DNA from 4 places in the Bradyrhizobium sp. USDA 4354 genome. Region 2 is predicted to be linked to each of the others. Evidence: riboswitches for the same ligand, from Rfam matches in the RefSeq annotation. Region 2 holds a riboswitch; each other region holds the start of a gene.
What was found. A riboswitch is a leader RNA that binds a small molecule or an ion and turns the genes downstream of it on or off. The one in region 2 is predicted to bind cobalamin.

Region 1 (4,207 bases), 1.4 Mb from region 2:
GCATTGCCACCGGCGAGGTCCTGACCGGCAGCATCGGTTCCGAGCTGATGATGAGCTTTACCGTGATGGGCGACGCCGTGAATCTCGCCTCGCGGCTCGAGGCCGTCAACAAGGTCTACGGCACCCGCATCCTGATCTCGCAGCCGACTGCGGATGCAATTGGATCGCGCCTCGAATTGCGCGAGATCGATCGTCTGGCGGTTGCGGGGCAAAGCGCGCCGCAGGCGATCTTCGAGGTGATGGCGAGACCAGGCGCACTCACCGATGCACAAGTGAGCCTGCGCACGCACTATGCCGAAGGTCTCGCCGCCTATCGCGCCCGGCGCTTCGACGAGGCCCGTGCAGCCTTCAACGCGGCGCTCGAGGCGGTGCCTGGCGACGGCCCCTCGCGCGCGATGCTCGGGCGCATCACCCAGTTCGCGCCCCATCCGCCGGATGCCAATTGGGATGGCGCCTGGCGGCTGGAGCAGAAATAGCCGTGGCTGCGGTCCGGTATGCCGGACCGAGAAAAAACGATGCTACTCCATAACGATGTTCGCCGTGACCTATTTCCCGGGCCTAGGTTTGACGTCCCTGAGGCGTCTAATGGGGACACGCCGATGACACATCTCGAGGACAGGCTCGAACGGTTCGAGACGCTCACCGCCGAATGCGAGCTGATTGCCAAGCTCGCCACCGACAGCACCAAGCGCGAGTTCTATTTGAGGCTCGCCGAGCAGTACCGCCAGCTGGCGGCAGATATGCGGCATGCGATCGCGACCAGGGCTGCGGCCTGAGCCGTCTGCAATCCGTTCTTAACGTTTGGCGCGCATCCTAGAAGCATGCGGGCGTCGTCTGATCGGCGATGGCTCGTGGTGGGAAGGCCGGGGTTCGTTGCAATGCAGCGTGCCTCGCGAGTGTCATTTGCCATGCCTGACAGGGCAATCCCATGCGCCTCGTTGGAGTGATCATATTCGCGCTCATGACGGCGGCCTGTGATCAGCAGGACATCACCGGCTCGACGACGCCAGTCTGTCCGATGCGAAACTACAGCTACAATCCACGCGACATGAACCAGTGTGTCAACGCCTGCAAAGCGTGCGACCGCGGCACAACCGTCACCTGCACGACCTCCTGCACCCTCAAGGGAGCTCGCTGAGCGGGGACCGCCTTCTGCCTTGCAGGGATCGCAACCGCGCGACGAGGTCGGTGAGGTCGCAACGCGATCGCCCACGAGACCTGACGGCTTGCGGATACCGGGAACCGATAGCGGCCCAGGGTCAAAGGCTGGCGGTGCTCCGGCACCGGAACGATTCACATGGATTAATCATTGAAGGGGGCGGGCGGGACGCGGAGTCCGATGGAATGGGTATGCTCGATCCCGGTCGATTTCTGGTGTCGTGCTCGCATTGCGATGCCTGGCCGATGGCGGCCAATGTGAAGCGGACGAGCTGGTCTGCGTCCCCGCACGAGGTCCGCTTCGTCTGCACGCGCTGCCGCCGCGAAGAGACCGCGATCGTCTCCGCCTCCGGCGAATTGACGCCCATCAAGCACGTCGATGTCCCGCCGCACGATGTCGCTGTCGCCTGGGCCCAGGCCCAACGTTTGCGAGGGCGGACCTGAGCGGCCGGCCGCCCTCCCATGGACCGGCATTGGCCGGTACGTCGATGCCAGCTTGCGGAGGTGACAACGGCCGCCGGTCGATTGACTCCCGGTCCGGACGACTCGTAGATTGAACGGTGACGGTTCTCCTTACGGAGATCAAAAGGGAACGTGGTGCGAGATTTCCCAACGCCGGGATCTTCTCAATGCCATGGCTGCCCCCGCAACTGTAAGCGGTGAATCTCTCGTCCTGTGCCACTGGGAATCTCGGTCCTGGGAAGGCGACGTAGAGGTAACGACCCGCGAGCCAGGAGACCTGCCGTCAGCCGTGGTCACACGCGAAGATGTCGGTCGGGGAGTACAGACATTAGCTTCACCGGAGCAATCGATCGCTCCGCCGTAAAGCCTCGTTCGCTGTGACGTGCCACTGACGTCATGCCGAGGTTATCATTGTGTCCCGTATTGTCACTGCCGCCAGGCGCTGCTGCGCCGGCATGGTTGCGGCCGTTTCCTTCCATTCGCTCGATCTCTCCATCGCCCGCGCACAGCAGGCCGTCGCCGAGCAGTTGCCGCCGGTCGAAGTGACCAAGCCTGACGATCAGAACCGTACGCGGGCCAGGGCGACCGGCGATGGCGACGCGGGGAGGCGCCGGGCGACGCCGAACGGAGCACCGAGCGGGACAGGCTCGTCCGGCTCCGGCAGCGAGGTGGTCGCCAACAATGGCGGCATCGTCGGCGCGGCCACGACCGTCATCACGGCGGCGGACATCGCGCATGCGCCCTCGCAGACGCTGGCCGAGATCATCGCGGTGCAGGTGCCGGGCGCCCAGATCACGACGTTCTATGGCGGCCAGATCGGTGCCAAGACCAATGTCGACCTGCGCGGCTTCGGCGCGTTCGCCACTGCCAACACCTTGGTGCTGGTCAACGGACGGCGGCTGAACGACATCGATATGGCGCAGGTGGATCTCTCCACCGTCCCGCTCAATTCGATCGAACGTATCGAGGTCACCCGCGGCAATTCCGGTGCTGTGCTCTATGGTGACAATGCGGTCGGCGGCGTGATCAACATCGTCACCAAAAACGGTGTCGGCGGCCCGCCCGCGACAGCGCGCATCGAGGCCGGCTTCGGCTCGTTCAACACCAGGCTGGGTAACGTCTCGACCTTGCTCAATTCCGGTCCATGGTCGACCTCGTTCTACGGCAATGCCGTCAGGACCGATGGCTATCGCGACAACAATCGATACTCCCAGGCGAACGGCGTCGGCAATCTGAACTATACGACGCCGGGCCTGACTGCTTTCCTGACCGTCACCGGTGACAATCAGGAGTTGCGACTGCCGGGCGGCCGCACGGTCGATCCGTCGATCGGCGTCGACGAGCTCGCGACCAGCCGGCGCGGGACCAGCACGCCTTTCAATTACGCCAACCAGCAGGGTTTCAGCGCGACGGCGGGCTTCACCAAGACCCTGGTCAACGGCGTCGATCTCATCGTCGACGGCGGCCTGCGCGACAAGAAACAGCAGAGCGCGTTCTTCTCGAGCCCGACGCCGGTTCCGGCTTTCTTCACGTCGACCTATGTCGAGGCCGATCTGACGACATGGTCGATCACGCCGCGCCTCAGCGTGAAGAGCCTTCTGCTCGGGATGCCGTCGCAGCTCTTGACCGGCATCGACTATTACGATGCGGGCTTTCAGCAGAACCGCGGCGCCGGCCAGGGCCTCGCCCCCTGGCACAATTACGACCTCAGGCAGCGGACGGTGGCGGGCTATGTCCAGCACACGCTGGGTGTCGCGCCGACGACCGACATCTCCTACGGCGCACGGGTGCAGAACGTCAATCTCTCGGCCCGGGACAATTTTGATCCGGCGGCTCCGTTCAATGCCGACATCGGTGCGCTTCCGCTGAGAAGCGATGAGACTCAATTTGCGCTGCACCTCGGTGCCGAGCATCGTCTCAGCGATAGCGTCGCGCTGTTCGGCCGGGTGGCGCGCGCCTTCCGCACGCCTGACGTCGACGAGCGGGTGTCGTCAGGCCCTTCATTCGACCCGTTGTTCAATCCGCTTCCGCAGACGTTTCAGCTCAAGACCCAGACCTCGCAGGACATCGAGGGCGGGCTGCGCATCAGAGGGGGGGGGGCGGACTGCAGATGCAAAGCAGTCTCTATCTGATGGACCTCGCCAGCGAGATCCATTTCAATCCGATCCTGTTCTACAACACCAATCTCGATCCGACCCGCCGTTACGGCTCGGAGACCAGTGTCGCCTATCGCATCAACGATGCACTGCTGGTGCGTTCCGGCATGGCCTATACCCGGGCTGTCTTCCGCGAAGGCATCTGGGCGGGCAACGACGTGCCGCTGGTGTCGCGCTACACCGCGAGTGCGGGCCTCACCTGGAACATCTGGCAGAACTATCTGGTGTTTGATGCCACCGCGCGTTTCTGGAGCGAGCGTCGCATGGACAATGACCAGGCCGGAACCCAGAGGCCTATCCCTGCGAATGGCACGATCGACGTCAAGCTCAGCGGTCAATATGAGCGGTACTTCTGGTCGTTCAGCGTCAACAATCTGCTAAACGCGCTCTACTACGACTATGCCATCGCAAGCACCTTCACGGATGGACGC
Region 2 (4,207 bases):
CAAGAGCGGACCCGACTACATCGATCCGGCGTTCCACGCCGCCGCCACGGGGCGCGCCTCCGTCAACGTCGACAGCTGGGCGATGGACCGCGGAGCAATCGCGCATCTCGTCAGCCGCGGTGCGGACGCCGATATCGTGCTCGTCGAGGGCTCGATGGGCCTGTTCGACGGTGTTGCTGCACGTGGCGTCTCCGGCACCGGTGCCACCGCCGACATTGCGGAGATGCTGGGCTGGCCGGTGGTTCTGGTGATCGATCCGTCGGGCCAGGCGCAAACTGCGGCGGCGATCGCCGCAGGCCTTCGTGATTACCGCGCCGGCGTGCGCCTTGCGGGCGTCGTGCTCAACCGCGTCGCCAGCCCGCGGCACGAAGATCTCGTGCGGCGCGCGCTGAAGGATTCCGGCATTGACGTGTTCGGCGCGCTGCCGCGCCATGCCGAGATCAGCCTGCCGAAGCGGCATCTTGGCCTCGTGCAGGCCGAGGAGCAGGCCGAGATCGGCAAGCTGATCGACGAGGCCGCGCGTTTTGTCGCCGAGCATGTCGATCTCAATGCGGTGCTGCGATCGGCAGCCAGCTGGTCACCACAAGTGACGACGAGCGGTCTGAATGTGACGCCGCCCGGCCAACGCATTGCACTGGCCCGTGACGCCGCTTTCTCCTTCGTCTATCCACATATGCTGGAGGCCTGGCGCGCGGCGGGCGCCGAGATCGTGCCGTTCTCGCCGCTGGCCGATGAAGCGCCCGATGCGAGCGCCGACGTGTGCTGGCTGCCCGGCGGCTATCCCGAGCTTCATGCCGGCAGGATCGCGGCCAATGCACGCTTTCGCAGCGGCCTTCGCGGCTTCGCGGAGACACGGCCCGTGCATGGCGAATGCGGGGGTTATATGGTGCTGGGCGCCGTTTTGACCGACGCCGACGGCGTCCGTCATGAGATGGCGGGGCTGCTCGGCCTGGAGACCAGCTTTGCCAAGCGCCGCATGCATCTCGGCTATCGTCTTGCCGAACTGGCTGCACCGATGCCGGGGCATGAGGTCGGCGCGCGCCTGCGCGGCCACGAGTTCCACTATTCGACCATCGTTGCCCAGCCTGATACGCCGCTGGCGGTCGTGCACGACGCAACCGGCACGGTCATTGCCGAGACCGGCTCGCGCCGAGGCCATGCCACGGGCACGTTCTTCCATCTAATCGCGGAGGACCGGTGAGCGGTTTTGTCTCTTTCGTCTCCGCCGGCCCCGGCGATCCCGAGCTCCTGACGGTGAAGGGCGCCGCGCGGCTGCGCGAGGCCGATGTCGTGCTCTATGACGATCTTGCCTCCGGTGCGATCCTCGATCTCGCCCGGCCCGGCGCCAATCTCGTCGCGGTGGGAAAGCGGGCCGGGCGTCCCTCGACCAAGCAGCACCACGTCAACCGTCTCTTGGTCGATTATGCCGCAACCGGCGCGCGCGTGGTGCGGCTCAAGTCCGGCGATGCCGGCGTTTTCGGCCGGCTCGAGGAGGAGCTGGAAACGTTGCGCGAAGCCGGCATCGGCTACGAGATCGTTCCCGGTGTCACGTCCGCCTGTGTCGCCGCCGCCCAGGCCGGCATCCCCCTGACCCGTCGGCATACCTCTCGCCGGGTGCAGTTCATCACCGGTGCTGATGTGACTGGCGAGCTGCCGCCGAACCTGAATTGGGCAGCGCTGGCTGATCCCGAGGCCACGACCGTGGTCTATATGGGCCGGCGCACCTTTCCGGCGCTTGCCGCAAAATTGATCGAACATGGGCTTGCCCCAACCACCCCGGCGCTGTTCGCCGAATCCCTCGGGCGGTCTGACGAACGGCTGGTCCGCACCACCATTGCCGAGCTCGCCGAGCAGCTTGCGCGCGGCGGGGCCGCTTCCACCGCGGCCGTGATTCTGTTCGGCGCGCTGGCGGGGGATTATCCGTCATGACGGCTCCGGCAGCGGTTCGCCCCTTGACGCCGGCTCGGCGAAAGGGGCACACAAGAGAGGCATGGTGCTCGACGCGGCGCAAAGCGCCTGAGCATAATCGGGAATGGGGGTGGGCGGACCCAGTTGCGGCGTCCAAAACCCCAGCCGCCCCCGCGACTGTAAGCGGTGAGGGGCTCCGATCAGCCACTGGGCCGCAAGGTCCGGGAAGGCCGGAGAACCCCTGTGAACCGCGAGCCAGGAGACCGGCCCTGCACGTTTTGAGGCCAAGGCCGTCGGGTGTGACGGCAGGAAGGAATTGAGCCATGCATATCGAACCCGAGGTCGTGACGGGCGCCAAGCTCGTGTTGAGTTACGCAACCGGCATCGCCGCAGGCGGTGTTGCGTTGAAGCTTGCGGCCGAAACCGTGCGCGAGCAGGGCGCCCGCTCGTTCGCGGCGCGCACGCTCGCCACCACGGGCCTCGTCTTCACCTTCTTCCAGGTCCTGCCGCATTTCCCGGTCGGCGTCTCCGAGGTGCACTTCATCCTCGGCTCGACCCTGTTCCTGCTGTTTGGTGCTGCGCCGGCGGCCTTCGGCCTCGCGTTCGGCCTCTTGCTCCAGGGTGTGTTGTTCGTGCCGACCGACCTGCCGCAATATGGCATGAACGTCACCACGCTGCTGGTGCCGCTGTTCGCGATTAAGGCGCTGGCGAGCCGGATCATTCCGCGCAATACGGCCTACGTCGATCTGCAATACCGCCAGGCGCTGGCGCTCTCGACCGCCTATCAGTCCGGCATCGTCGCCTGGGTGGCGTTCTGGGCGCTCTACGGCTCCGGCTTCGGTGCGACCAACCTCGCCAACATCGCGGCGTTTGCCGGGTCCTATGCGCTGGTGATCGTGATCGAGCCGCTCGCGGATCTCGCCGTGCTGGCGCTGGCGAAGTCGCTGCGTGGCGTCACCGCGCCCGGCCTCGTCACCCCGCGCCTGCACAACGCGGCCTGAGAGACAAGCGAAAGGGCGGCCGTGATGGCCGCCCGTCGCGCTCGCGATGCTCACGCTCTCCCTGATAGGCATCGGTTGCGGCGATCCCGAGCAGCTCACGCGCGCCGCGATCCAAGCCATCAACGCGGCCGATCTCGTCCTGATCCCGCGCAAGGGGACTGCGAAGTCTGATCTCGCTGATCTCAGGCGCACGATCTGCGCCGGCGTGCTCACCAACAAAACGACGCGCATTGCCGAATTCGACCTTCCCGTGCGCGATGCAGCCGAGGCGGACTACCGCAAGGGCGTGGACGATTGGCACGATGCGGTGGCCGCGGCCTGGTCCCAGACGATCGCGAGGCACCTCGAAGGCGATGGCAAGGTTGCGCTGCTGATCTGGGGCGATCCGTCGCTCTATGACTCCTCGCTGCGCATTGCGCGGCGGCTCGATCCCTTGCCGACGATCGAAGTCGTGCCCGGCATCACCTCGATCCAGGCGCTGTGCGCGGCGCATGCACTGCCGCTCAACGACATCGGCGAGCCGTTCCTGGTCACGACGGGGCGGCGCTTGCGCGACGGCGGCTGGCCGCAAGGTGTCGATACCGTGGTGGTGATGCTCGACGGCGGCACCGCGTTCCAGTCGCTGGATCCAGAGGGCTTGCAGATCTGGTGGGGTGCCTATCTCGGCATGCCCGACCAGATCATCATGTCCGGCGCGCTGGCCGAGATCGGCCCGCGCATCGTCGCGTTGCGGCAAGAGGCGCGCGAACGGCATGGCTGGATCATGGACAGCTACATTCTCAAGCGCCGGCGTTGAGTGAGGCAGCATGCTTCCCGAATGGGTTTACCAGAACTGCCCGGAGGTCTCCGCGGTCCATCGCGAGGCGGCCATTGCGCGGCAAGCGCAACTGACGAAGCCGACCGGCGCACTCGGCCGGCTCGAGCAGCTCGCGATCGAGCTTGCAGGTTTGCAGGCGACGGAGCAGCCCCGCGCTTCGCGGGTCCCGATCATCATCTTCGCCGGCGACCACGGCATCGTCGCGCAGGGTGTGTCAGCCTATCCGCAAGAAGTGACCATCGCGATGATGGCGAACTTTGCGGGTGGCGGCGCCGCGATCTCGGTGCTGGCGCGCGAGCTTGGCTCGAGCCTGGAGGTGGTCGACGCCGGCACGCTGGCACCAGGGGAGATGGCGGGCGTCGTCACCGACAAGCCGCGCTCCGGCACGCGCGATTTCAGCGTCGAAGCTGCGCTCACGCCGGCGGAATTGGCCTTCGCCTTCGAAGCCGGCCAGCGCGCGGTGGCGCGCGCCGAGGCCAGT
Region 3 (4,207 bases), 3.0 Mb from region 2:
GCAGAAAGCGAAGATTTGCGTCCCTTTCGCCATCCTTGACTTCACTGGCGATCAACGAGAGCGCCAGGGCGCGCCAGCCCAATTCCATCGGCTTTGCATAAGTCGACGCAAGTTGAAACGTGCCGTCGTGCGCGATCTTCCAGGCGATAACCTTCTGTTCGCCTAATGTCTCATCTCGGTGCCTGGCCCACCAAATGAGCACATGGTCATTTTGGTCAAGTTCAGCGACGCCCCACATTCGCGGGACGAACTGTGCCACCTTCGAGACCTTGGAGATAATTTCATCTATTGTCTCGCCGTCTTGCGCTCGCCACGTCGACTTGAATCTTTCGATAAGGGGGCTCTCGTTGGCGCGAACACTGTTGCTCGTCGGAGCCAGCCCGGCCAAGCAGATCAGGGATTGACAGAGACAAAACCATAACGCGCGTCTTGCAGACATTTTCCTCATAACTGTCAGCCTATCTGGTTTCATCCACACGTCATTCCAAAGCGAGCAACCTTCAACCTGTTATGCGCGAGCGCAAGAAGTTAGCGGCGACGCGACGGGGAGACCGACGGTGTCCCGTGCGAGCAGGCGCTCCCCTCTATGTCACGCGCCGCTAACTTCACTGCCAACGACAGCCTCAATTTGCTGTGCTGGACATGCCCAGCAGGAGGGACTGGGCATGCCGAGGACCTGCATTCTTCGTGCCACGCAATAGACGGCAATTCGCACCGGTTTTGTGTCCGCTTTGTCGACTTTCCGACTTGCGCACGTTTCGATGTTTCCGTTCAGCCTTTCCAGCGCGGCTTATGCATCCTCGTCACGCACTGGATATTCGACGGCGCAGGGGAATGCCTCGGCGCCGAGTTCCTAATGAGAATTGGGAGCACGTTTGCCGCCATTGAATCGTTTGGTTCGCTATCGTTGTCGGAATGTGGGTTTTCGATCTCTGCCATGCCTTTTGGCACTTACGGCCAAGGGGCCACGGCGCGATTGGCGCTCCTTTCGCGACATGCGGCGCTCCGGAAGTCGAGAGCAGCCTCAGCCAGCTGAGCTTTGCACTCGATGCCCAACGACGCGAAAGCCGATCTTCACCGCCGAGCATTTGAGGTCTGGCTGGCCCCGCAAATCACGTGCTCGCCGGGTATGTTGCTGGCTTTCGGCAGGTGTCTTGGGCTTATTCAACACGGATCCTGTTGGTCGAGAAGGGGGGCTGAATGGCGGACGTACTCAAGAACCGTTGGGAAGCCGGGACTCGCATCAAATGCGTTCAGCTCGAGCCAGCAGTCCCGACCGCGCAAGCCGCGTTTGTCCCTTCGATCTGGCGTGCGGCCCGCGGGCAGCTGCGATGGTCATTCCGATATCGCTGATTGGAGAGCGCTTCTACATCGTCTCAACGATAGAGATGCACGATCATTCGCGTAGCAGATCTCGCAGCATCAGCTTGAGACATAATCTGAGAGGTTGACGGAAGACTTCTCTTGCCGATAATCCAAGTCGTCGAGGTTCTCCGGTTTCCACTTGATCCGGAGCTAAGAGGGAAGCCGGTGAAAATGCCGGCGCTGCCCCCGCAACTGTGAGCGGCGAGCCGCTGTCCAACGATGTCACTGAAGCCTGCGCGGCTTCGGGAAGGCCGGACAGCAGCGATGAACCGCGAGCCAGGAGACCTGCCCCGACAATATATTCGTCCACGGGCGGGGTGTCCCGGTGGTGCGCCAAGCAGCCGTCGCACCGCGCGACTTCCCCTGCCTGCGTCCGCCCTGGCCTTTGCCCCCAACATGGGGTTAACGCTATGTCTCTTCTCTCCCTTCCGGTTGCCACGCTCGGAACGCCACGCATCGGTCCAAGGCGCGAGCTCAAACTCGCTCTAGAAAGCTATTGGGCCGGAAAAAGCAGCGAACAGCAGTTGCTCGAGGACGCAGCTGGCCTGCGTGCCGCGAACTGGGCTCGTCAGAGATCTATCGGAGTCACGGTCATTCCATCGAACGATTTCTCGCTGTATGACCAGGTGCTCGACACAAGTTTCATGGTTGGCGCCATCCCGGAGATCTACGCCTCGAACGCCGAATCCATTTCGCTCAAGACGTACTTCGCTATGGCCCGCGGATCACAATGCGACGATCAGGATGCGAGTTGCGGTCACGGACCGCGCGGATTTGGCGCACCCGCGCAGGAGATGACCAAGTGGTTCGACACCAACTACCACTACATGGTCCCCGAGTTTCACAGGGGACAGACTTTTAGGCTATGCTCTCGCAAGCCGATCGAGGAGTATGACGAAGCCAAGGCCCTTGGCTTTCAGACCCGCCCTGTCCTGATCGGGCCGGTCACATTCCTAAAGCTCGGCAAGAGTCCCGATCCTGCGTTCCAGCCACTCTCATTACTGGATGAACTGATACCGGCCTATATCGAGGTTCTGCAGGAATTGGCCAGACGTGGGGCAAATTGGGTTCAGTTCGACGAACCCTGCCTGGTTCTTGATCTGGATGAGAGGGCGCGACAATCGTTGCGACATGCCTATGACCGGCTCACCAAGGAGGGGCCGGCCATCAAGATCTTAGTTGCCAGCTATTTCGGCGAGCTCGGGGACAATTTGGACACCGCCTTGAGCCTGCCGGTTGCCGGACTGCACCTCGATCTGGTTCGAGCGCCACAGTTGTTGGACCAGATCATCGCTGGCGGCCGAAGTGATCTCGTCATGTCGCTCGGTGTCGTCGACGGCCGGAATGTATGGCGGTCGAATTTGTCGTCGCTGCGCCAGCGGCTCGAACCCGCGATTGAGAAGCTCGGCAAGGATCGTGTACAGATTGCTCCATCCTGCTCGCTGCTTCATGTGCCGGTCGATGTTGAACTCGAAACCGGGCTCGCTTCCGACGTCAAGAGCTGGCTTTCTTTCGCGGTCCAGAAGATGCGGGAGCTTACGATCCTGGCGCGGGCACTCGCAGGCGACCAGAATGTTGCGCTATCTCTTGCCGAGTCGGAATGTGCCGCGAGTGGCCGCCGGTCTTCGCCGAAAATCCGTGATGCCAATGTCGCTGTACGGATGAAAGCGATCGATCAGACCATGCGTCGGCGCGCCAGCCCATTTGCCCGTCGTGCCGAGATCCAAAGCAACCGTTTCGGACTACCGGCTTTTCCTACCACGACCATCGGATCGTTTCCGCAGACCACAGAGGTCCGGAATGCCCGTGCGGCGCATGCGCGAGGCGCGATAAGTGACGAGCAATACGACAGGTTCCTCAAGGAGGAGACTGCGCGCGCCGTACGTTGGCAGGAGGACATCGGTCTCGACGTCCTCGTGCACGGCGAGTTCGAGCGCAATGACATGGTGCAGTACTTCGGCGAGCAACTCGCCGGCTTCGCATTTACCAGGAACGGATGGGTGCAGTCCTACGGCTCGCGCTGCGTCAGGCCACCGATCCTGTTTGGCGATGTAGTGCGGCCGAGGCCTATCACGGTGGACTGGTGGCGCTACGCGCAATCACTAACGAGGAAGCCGATGAAGGCGATGTTGACCGGACCGGTGACGATCTTGAACTGGTCCTTTGTTCGCGATGATATTCCCAGAAGCGAGGTCTGCCGCCAGATTGCGCTCGCGATCCGAGACGAAGTTCGCGATCTCGAGAATGCTGGTGCGACAATGATCCAGATCGACGAAGCCGCACTGCGCGAAGGAATGCCGTTGCGTCGATCGGATTGGACGGCCTATCTCGACTGGGCCGTGGATTGCTTCAGCATCTGCTCATCGGGCGTCGCCGATGAAACGCAAATTCACACACATATGTGCTACTCGGAGTTCAACGACATCATCGGTGCGATCGCTGCAATGGACGCAGATGTCATCTCGATCGAGACGTCGCGCTCGAAAATGGAACTACTCGACGCGTTCAGGAACTACGAGTATCCAAATCAGATCGGGCCGGGCGTGTACGACATCCACTCTCCACGCGTTCCCGAGACCAGCGAAATGAAGGAGCTGATGGCGTTGGCTCGGACCCGGCTGCAGGATACGCAGCTCTGGGTCAATCCGGACTGCGGCCTGAAGACGCGCAAATGGGAGGAGGTTCGGCCGGCGCTAGCGAACATGGTCGCTGCCGCCCGCCAACTGCGGGCTGCATTCGATCCGCGAGGCCGTTGATCCGGGCTTGGCTCTCTTCTCGACAAAGCTGATCCTCTTGCGGTCATTTGCGCTCTCGATAATCGATGGAGCGTTTGGGAACACAA
Region 4 (4,207 bases), 3.0 Mb from region 2:
AGATGGGCGGTCACAAGCCGAAGGCGGTGTCGGGAGACCACGCAGTCTGGCTGTCGCAGCGGATCAAGGACGGCGATTTCACTATACGCGGTCTCGTTGCCGAGCTTGCCGGTCGCGGTCTGAAGGTCGACTACCACTCGGTGTGGGACTTCGTGCATGCCGAGAAGCTCAGCTTCAAAAAAAAGCGTGGCGGCTGGCGAACGCGATCGAGCCGAGGTCGCGCGGCGGCGAGCCCAGTGGGCAAAGTATCAAGGACGCGTCGAAGCTGAACGGCTGGTTTTCATCGACGAGACCTGGACCAGGACCGATATGGCCCCCTTGCGGGGATGGGCGCCGCGCGGGAGCAGACTTCACGCAAAGGTCCCCCACGGCCGCTGGAAGACCATGACCTTCCTGGCGGCCCTGCGCCACGACCGGATCGATGCGCCATGGTTCATCGAGGGGCCAATCGATGGCGTGAGCTTCCGCACCTATGTCGAGAAGGTTCTCCTGCCGACCCTTCAGCCCGGCGACATCGTCGTCCTGGATAATCTCGGCAGTCACAGGAGCAAAGCCGTCCGCCAGCTCATCCGTTCAGTCGGGGCCAAGCTCTTCTTCCTACCAAAATACTCGCCCGACCTGAACCCGATCGAACAGGTCTTTGCCAAGCTCAAGCACCTCGTCCGCAAAGCTGCCGCGCGAACCGTCGACGCGGTCTGCGCCGCAATCGGCCACGCACTCGATGCCTTCACCGCCGATGAATGCGCCAACTACCTCAGAAATTCAGGGTATCGAACTTAATGCCATCGCGCTTTAGTGCAAAACAGCCGAATGCTCAGGTGATTTGGGATGGCATGTCGCGAACTGGGGCTTTGCAGTGTCCATCAGAAGAGGAGCCTCTTCTGATGCCCCTGATCGCGCTCGATCTTTTGCTCGATGGTCCTGCATCAGCCGAGTCCTTGGTATTTCGAAAGTGAGACCGGATGGACTTTACCTCAACTCGCGGGGGCTCCAGCAGTCGGGCAGCGCGGGCCCGCAAGAGAACTTATCGGTTTCCCGTCCGCAGACGCAGCGGCTTTCGAACAGCAGTTGACGGAGATCGCCAATGCAGGTGGCGGCGTGCCGATGCAAGTCTCCGTTCATCAAGTCGGCGCATCCTTACCTGAGGGACAGCCCCTTAGGGAGGCGGTAACACGAATACTCGATGCTACCGCATTTCGGAAGGTCTCCGGCGATGCTGATCGCCGCCGGGCCCGCGCCGACCACGAGAACGTCCCAGACGCGGTCGTCGTCCACGCCGTTCACACCTCATCCTGACGAAACTGATGGCGGGGCGGCGTGGTCCGTTCGGGCGGCGCTTCGAGGCCCGCTTGGGACAGAGTCGGCTCCGGTGTCCGCTCCCGCAGCGACTCGATCCGGGTAATCAAGGCAACTTTTTTTCGTTCGGAGCCGGCATTCGCGCGATCGCGGCCAGTCTCCACGTGGACTGTTCCGGGAAGCCAACGTCGCGCAGTGCCTGCGGCGTTTGGCGTGGTTCGACCATCCCGAGCGTTGCCCACAGCTGAGCCATCTTGTCAATGCGCTCGTAATACGTGCGGCCGCGAACGTCGCGCAGCCAGTCCTCCCGCAGCAACGCGTGCTGGAGACGTTGCAGCCCTTGGGTCATCAAACGGATCGGTGACGTTAGCGCTCGCTCGCTCGAAAGCGGCAGAGCTCAGCACTTGGTCGGGCACGCGCGCGCCCCAGAAGCTCGGGAATGACAAATATGTGCTAGGGGAGTAATCGGCGCTGGAGTTGCACGATGCTTCGTCGGTCTGCCAGGGCAGGCCGAGCCAGCGCGTGAGCGCATTCCTGGGTGGCCAGGGCGCCTTTACATTTAAGATCGTGGCGCGGATCGGGCTGCGCAGCGCAGCATGGCTGATCGGCCTCGTTGCCGTCTGCGAGATTGTCCGGCTGCTCAATCCGCTCGGGCGTGGTCGTACGATCTCGACTTGAACGACGAGGCGTGACGACATCGCGTCTTTGGACTTTTCCGTCAGGGAGGCACGGCGCGATCTGCGCCGTGCATCGAGGAGCACTTCGTACGCTCCTCGGCACCGAACCGCAGGGCGCGTTGACGAGCACGATCTTCGCGCGGCTCGGGCGCAGCACGGCTTAGGTCTTGCCAAGCCGCCCGCCGAAATTCCCGCATTCCACAGCCAATCTGAGCGGAAGCTCAAACGAATCGTTGACACTCGCTCGCGAATATCACCACATGTGGGCGTCACGGTTCCGCTAGATCGCAAGATTTAGTGGCTAAGAGGGAAGCCGGTGAACTGCGCCAGAAGGCGCGGAATTCCGGCGCTGCCCCCGCAACTGTCAGCAGCGAGCTGCCTCCGACAATCGTCACTGGTGCTTTCGTGCCGGGAAGACGGGATGCGAGCGACGACCTGCGAGCCAGGAGACCTGCCGTGACGATCTGAACGTCCACGGGCGGGGTGTCCGGCGGTCGCTTGCATGCACCGTCCGGCATTTTGCTGCGGGCGTTTCTGCAGCGTCCTTCCCTATCAGCCCCGTTCAAATACAACGCGCGCATCACGGGGCCTATTGATGTCACTGAACCTTCACGACGCGGAAACTTCCTCCGCACCCATCATCCAGTTGCGTCCACAGTCGCTGGCGCCCGCTTCGAGCGAGCCGGCCATGCAGATCATTCGCCGCAACGGCAAGGTCACGCCGTTCGATTCCGCCAAGATCGCGGTTGCCATGACCAAGGCGTTCCTCGCGGTCGAGGGCACCACCGCGGTTGCCTCGCGCCGCGTCCATGAGAGCGTCGAGCAGCTCACAGTTGAAGTTGTCAGCGCGCTGATGCGGCGGGCCGGCGAGGGGCGTACGTTCCATATCGAGGACGTGCAGGACCAGGTCGAGCTCGCCTTGATGCGCAGCGAGCACCACAAGGTCGCGCGCGCCTATGTGCTGTACCGCGAAGAGCGAGCGCGCCAGCGAGCCGAGGAGGCAGCCACCGAGGCGACCCCTGCCGCGGCGCCGTCACTCCATGTCACGCTCCCCGACGGCTCGCGCGTTGGTCTCGATAGCAGGCGCCTCGCGCTGATCATCGGTGAAGCCTGCGCCGGCCTCGATGGTGTGTCTGCCGCCCCCGTTCTGGCCGAGACCACCCGCAACCTCTACGACGGCATCAGCCAGGAAGAGCTGGCGCTGGCCTCCATCATGGCCGCGCGCACGCTGGTCGAGCAGGAACCGAACTACGCCTATGTCAGCGCGCGTCTGTTGCTCGACAAGCTTCGCGGCGAAGTGCTGTCCTATGTCCATGGCGCCCCGACGTCCGCCTCGCAGGCGGATATGGCAACCCGCTATGGCGAGTATTTCCCGGCCTATGTGAAGACCGGCATCACGGCCGAGCTGCTCGATCCTGATTTGGCCCGTTTCGACCTCGGCCGGATCGCCGCCGCGCTCAAGCCGGAGCGCGACCTGAACTTCCAGTTCCTCGGCCTCCAGACGCTCTACGACCGCTACTTCATGCACGTGCGCGGAAAGCGCATCGAATTGCCCCAGGCCTTCTTCATGCGCGTCGCGATGGGGCTGGCGGTCCGCGAGATCGATCGCGAAGCCAAGGCGATCGAGTTCTACGATCTGCTGTCGTCGTTCGACTTCATGGCCTCGACTCCGACACTGTTCAATTCGGGTACGCTGCGCCCGCAGCTGTCCTCCTGCTTCCTCACCACCGTCTCCGACGATCTCGACAGCATCTTCAAGTCGATCAAAGACAATGCGCTGCTCGCAAAATACTCCGGCGGCCTCGGCAACGACTGGACGCCGGTCCGCGGCCTCGGCGCCCATATCAAGGGCACCAACGGCGAAAGCCAGGGCATCATCCCGTTCCTGAAGGTCGCCAACGACACCGCGATCGCCGTCAACCAAGGGGGCAAGCGCAAAGGCGCGGTGTGCGCCTATCTGGAGACCTGGCACGTCGACATGGAGGAATTCCTCGATCTGCGCAAGAACACCGGCGACGATCGTCGCCGTACCCACGACATGAATACCGCCAACTGGGTGCCGGACCTCTTCATGCAGCGTGTCGACACCGATAGCGAATGGACACTGTTCTCGCCGGACGAGACGCCGGACTTGCATGATCTCTACGGCGAGGCGTTCAAGTCGGCCTACGAGGCCTACGAGGCAAAGGCGAAGGCCGGCGGCATGCGCGTGTTCAAGACGGTCCGCGCGACCG

Region 1: it holds a riboswitch for cobalamin, as region 2 does, so the genes downstream of both, ACVIIV_RS24330 (TonB-dependent receptor) here and ACVIIV_RS30890 (energy-coupling factor ABC transporter permease) in region 2, are expected to answer to the same signal.
Region 3: it holds a riboswitch for cobalamin, as region 2 does, so the genes downstream of both, metE (5-methyltetrahydropteroyltriglutamate--homocysteine S-methyltransferase) here and ACVIIV_RS30890 (energy-coupling factor ABC transporter permease) in region 2, are expected to answer to the same signal.
Region 4: it holds a riboswitch for cobalamin, as region 2 does, so the genes downstream of both, ACVIIV_RS16485 (ribonucleoside-diphosphate reductase subunit alpha) here and ACVIIV_RS30890 (energy-coupling factor ABC transporter permease) in region 2, are expected to answer to the same signal.

Annotation. Positions count from the first base shown of each region.
Region 1 covers NZ_JBSSDC010000001.1:5,254,758-5,258,964, forward strand. Annotated here, with positions in the region: gene ACVIIV_RS24315 (adenylate/guanylate cyclase domain-containing protein) at 1-476, shown strand, start outside; gene ACVIIV_RS24320 (hypothetical protein) at 600-776, shown strand; gene ACVIIV_RS24325 (hypothetical protein) at 1,345-1,602, shown strand; cobalamin riboswitch at 1,706-1,919, shown strand; partial or broken gene ACVIIV_RS24330 (TonB-dependent receptor) at 2,034-4,207, shown strand, end outside.
Region 2 covers NZ_JBSSDC010000001.1:6,611,880-6,616,086, reverse strand. Annotated here, with positions in the region: gene ACVIIV_RS30900 (cobyrinate a,c-diamide synthase) at 1-1,201, shown strand, start outside; gene cobA (uroporphyrinogen-III C-methyltransferase) at 1,198-1,929, shown strand; cobalamin riboswitch at 1,975-2,194, shown strand; gene ACVIIV_RS30890 (energy-coupling factor ABC transporter permease) at 2,232-2,909, shown strand; gene cobF (precorrin-6A synthase (deacetylating)) at 2,956-3,705, shown strand; gene cobT (nicotinate-nucleotide--dimethylbenzimidazole phosphoribosyltransferase) at 3,716-4,207, shown strand, end outside.
Region 3 covers NZ_JBSSDC010000001.1:3,614,985-3,619,191, forward strand. Annotated here, with positions in the region: gene ACVIIV_RS16650 (nodulate formation efficiency C protein) at 1-259, opposite strand, end outside; cobalamin riboswitch at 1,470-1,672, shown strand; gene metE (5-methyltetrahydropteroyltriglutamate--homocysteine S-methyltransferase) at 1,776-4,121, shown strand.
Region 4 covers NZ_JBSSDC010000001.1:3,566,715-3,570,921, forward strand. Annotated here, with positions in the region: one part of gene ACVIIV_RS16470 (IS630 family transposase) at 1-176, shown strand, start outside; one part of gene ACVIIV_RS16470 (IS630 family transposase) at 178-780, shown strand; gene ACVIIV_RS16475 (hypothetical protein) at 1,403-1,645, opposite strand; gene ACVIIV_RS16480 (hypothetical protein) at 1,819-1,974, shown strand; cobalamin riboswitch at 2,229-2,446, shown strand; gene ACVIIV_RS16485 (ribonucleoside-diphosphate reductase subunit alpha) at 2,569-4,207, shown strand, end outside.